2 regions of the Streptomyces sp. CC0208 genome follow, and region 1 is predicted to be linked to the other one. Evidence: riboswitches for the same ligand, from Rfam matches in the RefSeq annotation. Region 1 holds a riboswitch; the other holds the start of a gene.
The links. A riboswitch is a leader RNA that binds a small molecule or an ion and turns the genes downstream of it on or off. The one in region 1 is predicted to bind cyclic di-AMP.

Region 1 (2,441 bases):
TTGGTGGATCGGCACCCGTCACAGCCTTGGTGATGGCACTCTGGCGATGAACCACCAGTCCGGGACCGTACTCGAACCATCCGCACCGTGTCGGACTCCGGTCCCGTGGGAAAGGGACGACGTCGCCATGGCAGACCACCTGGAAGCATCCGTCACCCTGCCGAGCGAACCCGCCTCGGTCTCCGCGGCCCGCACCTACGTCCTGAGCACCCTGGCGGAGTGGGGGCTGCCGCCGACCACGGACGCCGCCGAGACCGTCCGGCTCATCGTCTCCGAACTCGCCACCAACGCCGTACAGCACACCTTCGGGCAGTCCCCCACCTTCACGGTGGACATCGAGCTGGACCGTGACGAACAGCTGCGCATCGGGGTCACCGACAGCCACCCCCGCTTCCCCAAGCGACTGCCGGCCGCGGTCCAGCAGGACAACGGACGGGGGATGGTGATCGTTCGCTGGCTCGCCGCCGAGAGCGGCGGCAGGCTGAGAGTCAGGCCCACCCGGGAAGGCGGCAAGACCGTCTCGATCGAACTCCCGTGGACGGTTCCTGCGGAGCCGGTCACCGCCGCGGGGCAGCAGGAGCCGTAGCAGACATCAGTTCGGCAGCGCGATGCATCCCGGGGTCACCGCAGACGCGGTGACGGCTCTCGGGGTGAGGCTCCCGGCCGAACCGTCGCTCGCGGCCTGATCACCTCGCGTTGCATCGGCCCGGGGGCCGGGTGCGACTGCGCCTGCGCCGCCCTGTGTCCCTCTGTGAGCAGAACCGAGCCGGTGAACGCGAGCACCGGAACGCCCATGCCGGCCGTGGTGAGCCGGGACAGCAGTGTGGTGGCGTACGTGACGCGCTGGAAGGTGTCGAGGGGCGGGAAGCGCTGGGTGAAGGCCGGCGTCAGCAGAAAGGCGAAGAGGATCTGCGCCCCGCTCTGGGGGACGCGCAGTTGCTGGAGCAGCTCGCCGAAGGCGCGGTCGGCGCTCTCCAGCGGGGACCCGAGGGGACGGCGGGAGGTCAGGTCGCCGCCGTCCCCTCGGGGGCGTCACTTGACCCGGCCGTACCAGACGCTCTTCGTCCAGATCTTCTGCAGCCTCACCACGTCCCCGGTCTTCGGGGCGTGCCAGATCTTTCCCTTCCCGGCGTAGATGCCGACGTGGTAGACGTTCGAACCCGAGTGGAAGAACACCAGGTCGCCGGCCTTGCGGCTGCCCGAGCCGATGTGGCGGGTCTTGTTGTACTGCTGGGCCGCCGTGCGCGGGAGCTTCTTGCCCGCCTTCTTGAACGAGTACAGCGTGAGCCCTGAGCAGTCGAAGCGGCGGGGCCCGGTGGCGCCGTACTTGTACGGCGAGCCCTTCTTGGAGGCCGCTACCTTGAGTGCCTTCGTCGCAGGCGTCGCGGCCGCGGCGTCGGGCGCGAGGCCCGGGACCACGACGGAGCCGCCCACGGCGGCGATGGCGAAGGCCGAGGCCGTACCGGCCCGGACCATCAGCGACGGGACACGATTGAGCGCAGTCATGCGCAACCCTTCGTCAGCCGCCTGTGAAGGATGACCTGTCGGATTCGGGCTGACAAAGTTGCCCGGCCGCTGACGCGGCTTCACCCCAAGGGCTGCTCGACCCGGCCATGGCGTGACCGTTCCGGCGACCCGTCGTTGCTTGGGTCCTCCACTCCTGCCGATCCACTCCTGTCGACCGGTCATCCGGGCGGCGGCAGGACTCGGCGTCCGCCCGGATCGCCCCGCCGCTGCGGCGGGGGCTTGTCGTCAGACAGGGATCTTGGCGTACTGATGTCCCAAAAACCCAATGGAACCGGGGGTTTGTGTTGTTACTCACCACTCACCCGTTCGGGTGGACACCTGAGCTAGCGAAGGGGCGTCGAGGGGTCCACGGGCCGTGCGACCAGCACAGAAACTCCTCATTCCCTCCCTGAACCACGCGCGTTGTGCAACCTCAGGGGTCTCGAAAAAGGAGCCGCGTCTCCTGCAAATGGCGGTACGTCTTTTGGTCCGTTTCAACCGTGTCCCGGACGCCCCGTCAGACCATGGGGCGTCCGGAACGGCTGCCGGTGCGTCAGTTGCCGGATTCGGGTGGCACGGTGACCCGGGCCGTACGCCGTTCGCCGTCCAGAACCCGCAGGGCCCGCGCCAGTGTCGCGGCATGCAGTTCTCGCTCGCCCCGGCCGTGCATCAGCACCAGCGCGTCACGCAGCTCGGCCGCCCTGCTCACCAGCGCCTGGGCCGCGCGCAGTCCGCCGTAGGTGTCCTCGCGCCGGGCCGGGTTGATCCGGCCCAGCAGGTCGACCACCTCGAGATAACGGTCGATCAGCTCGCCCTCGGCGTGCGTGAGCGCGGGCAGCGGGGGAAGGTCCGGCACCATCGAGGGCTCACCTCGCGCCCGGTGCGGTGGGCGAGGACTTGCGGCTGGGGACGATCGCGTCCGCCAGGCCGTGGTC
Region 2 (2,441 bases), 2.4 Mb from region 1:
AGCGGTTCGGGTCACCGTCGCGCAGCTCGATGGCCTCGAAGGCGCCCGTGGAGGCGCCGGAGGGGACGGCGGCACGACCGGTGCTGCCGTCGTCGAGGCCGACCTCGACCTCGACCGTGGGGTTGCCTCGGGAGTCCAGGATTTCCCGGGCTACGACGACGTCGATGGACGGCACGAGCATCTCCTTCTTGGGATGTGACACGGTCCGCCGGGACCGCGGTGGGTTCTGCGAGTCCGAGCCTAACCGGCTCGGCGCGATCGGCCACCGTGTGGACCGCCCCCTGGACAGAACCGAGAGTAAATTGTTTCTGAACTGAACAAAGACCGGTCGGCGCCTGGCATGAAAAACCCCGCCCCGGTGCGTACGGGGGAACACGCACCGGAGCGGGGAGCCCGTGGGGACGGGGGGTGACCCTCACGAGGCCTTCATCCTGAAGGACACGACTGTGAGGGCCCTGTGGTTCAGCTGGGTCTTACTTCAGGTGCAGCTGCTGGCCCGGGAAGATGAAGTCGGCATCGTCGATGATGTCCTTGTTCAGCTTGAACAGCTTCTGCCAGCCGCCCTTGACCTTGTGCTTCTCGGCGATCGAGCTGAGGGTGTCACCCTTGACGACCTTGTACTCGCCGTCGCCCTTCTTGACCTTCTTGCCGGTCGGGGTGGTGACGGTCTTCTTCGCGGCCGGACGCTCGGAGGAACGCGAGGCGCTCTGCTCGCCGGTCGAGCGGGTGCTGGTGCCCGAGTTCGAGGAGCTGGAGTTCGAGCTGGAGGAGGACGAGCTGCTGCCGCTGTAGGAGGCGCCGGACAGGCCCTTGCCGCAGACCGGCCAGGCACCCTTGCCCTGCGAGGCGAGGACCTTCTCGGCGACGGCGATCTGCTGGGACTTGCTGGCCTGGTTGGCCTGCGACGCGTACTGCGTGCCGCCGTAAGCGGCCCAGGTGGAGGCCGAGAACTGCAGGCCGCCGTAGTAGCCGTTGCCGGTGTTGATGGACCAGTTGCCGCCGGACTCGCACTGGGCGACGGTGTCCCACTCGGAGGCGGTGGCGGCAGAGGCGTTGCCGGCCGCCATCAGCGGGGCGGCGATGGCGACACCGGTGACGCCGGCCAGAGCGGCGGCGCGGGTGGTCTTGGAAGGACGACGGTGCTTGCCCTTGCCGGAAAACAGCATGGTGGATCCCCTCACCGACGCCTGCGAGGTGAGCTGTCGGGTTCGGGCCGGTTGAGTTGCCCGGTCGCACACCCTGCGGTGCGCGGCTTCACCCCAAGCCGGTCCAGCGTGAACTGCTGGGCCCGGCACTTACCTTGGGTCCCCCGCTCCTGCCTACGGCGCTTACGCGACGACTGTTCCCGTACGGCCGCTGGCAGGATTCGGCGTTGCGACAGACGGGGCTCGGGTTGCCGAGCGGTCACGACCGTAGACACGCGCTCGGCGGAATTTCAAAGACGATCAGGGCTTCTGAGACTCATCCCACACTTTCACCAAAGTGGACATTCAGTGCGAAGTGTGACGTGAACTCCCGCTGTTTTTCTGGGCTTTTCAGCCCTATTCAGCCCCTGTGTCGAGCGTCTGACCGGCGACGATGTTGCTCGGGTCGACCCCGATGCGGTCCTTGTTCTCGGCATAGAGGGCGCGCCATCCGCCGTCGAGCCCAAGGGAGTCGGCAATGGAGACGAGGGAGTCGCCCTCCTGGACGACATAGGTGGCGGCGGCATGCCGGCCGGCCGAGGCAGAGGCCGTGCTCTTCGTCGCACTCTCCTGCGCGCTGTCACCGCGGTGCTTGCCGGAGCCGAGGGCACCGACGTCCACGAGGGCCGAAGAGCTGCCCTCCTGCCACGACTTGTCTGCTTCGTCCTCTTCTGCACTGACCACGGGCGAGCCGTCGGAAGGCTGCGTCTCCTTCGCAGCCGAACCACCGGATCCCGAAGAGTTCTTTTTGTCCGGCTTGGCCGAACTGTCGCCACTGGAGGCAGAGGCCGACGGCGAGGGCGTCGCGGACGAACCGTCCAGCGCGTCGAGCAGACCGGAAGACTCCTCGGAGCCCGCCGAGTTGGAGGAACCGGACGAACCGGATGAGTCGGACGAACCGGATGTCGAAGCCGAGGGCGCACCGCTCCCCACGCCCGTGTCGACGTCGGCCGAGCCCGAGTTCTTGCTGAGACCGTTGAGCAGACCGCAGGTCGGCCACGCGGCGATGCCCTGGTCCGCGAGGAGCTTCTCGGCCACGGCTATCTGCTGGTTGCGGCTCGCCAGGTCGGCGGTCTCGGCGTACTCGAGGCCGCCGTACTTCTCCCAGTTCTCCTGGGACATCTGGAGGCCGCCGTAGTAGCCGTTGCCGTCGTTCGCGCTCCAGGAGCCACCGCTCTCGCACTCCGCGACCCGGTCCCACGTGGTGCCGGTGGCGGCGCTCGCCCCGGTCGCTCCGAGCAGTGGGATCGCGATGGC

Region 2: another riboswitch for cyclic di-AMP. It lies ahead of D1369_RS24250 (transglycosylase family protein); the one in region 1 lies ahead of D1369_RS35305 (NlpC/P60 family protein).

What each region holds. Positions count from the first base shown of each region.
Region 1 is NZ_CP031969.1:7,668,331-7,670,771, forward strand. Features, by position in the region: gene D1369_RS35295 (ATP-binding protein) at 128-586, shown strand; gene D1369_RS44175 (DUF6328 family protein) at 622-1,008, opposite strand; gene D1369_RS35305 (NlpC/P60 family protein) at 1,033-1,506, opposite strand; cyclic di-AMP (ydaO/yuaA leader) riboswitch at 1,510-1,722, opposite strand; gene D1369_RS35310 (hypothetical protein) at 2,060-2,365, opposite strand; gene D1369_RS44180 (ATP-dependent Clp protease proteolytic subunit) at 2,373-2,441, opposite strand, start outside.
Region 2 is NZ_CP031969.1:5,267,335-5,269,775, reverse strand. Features, by position in the region: gene eno (phosphopyruvate hydratase) at 1-181, opposite strand, end outside; gene D1369_RS24250 (transglycosylase family protein) at 474-1,166, opposite strand; cyclic di-AMP (ydaO/yuaA leader) riboswitch at 1,170-1,382, opposite strand; gene D1369_RS24245 (transglycosylase family protein) at 1,542-2,441, opposite strand, start outside.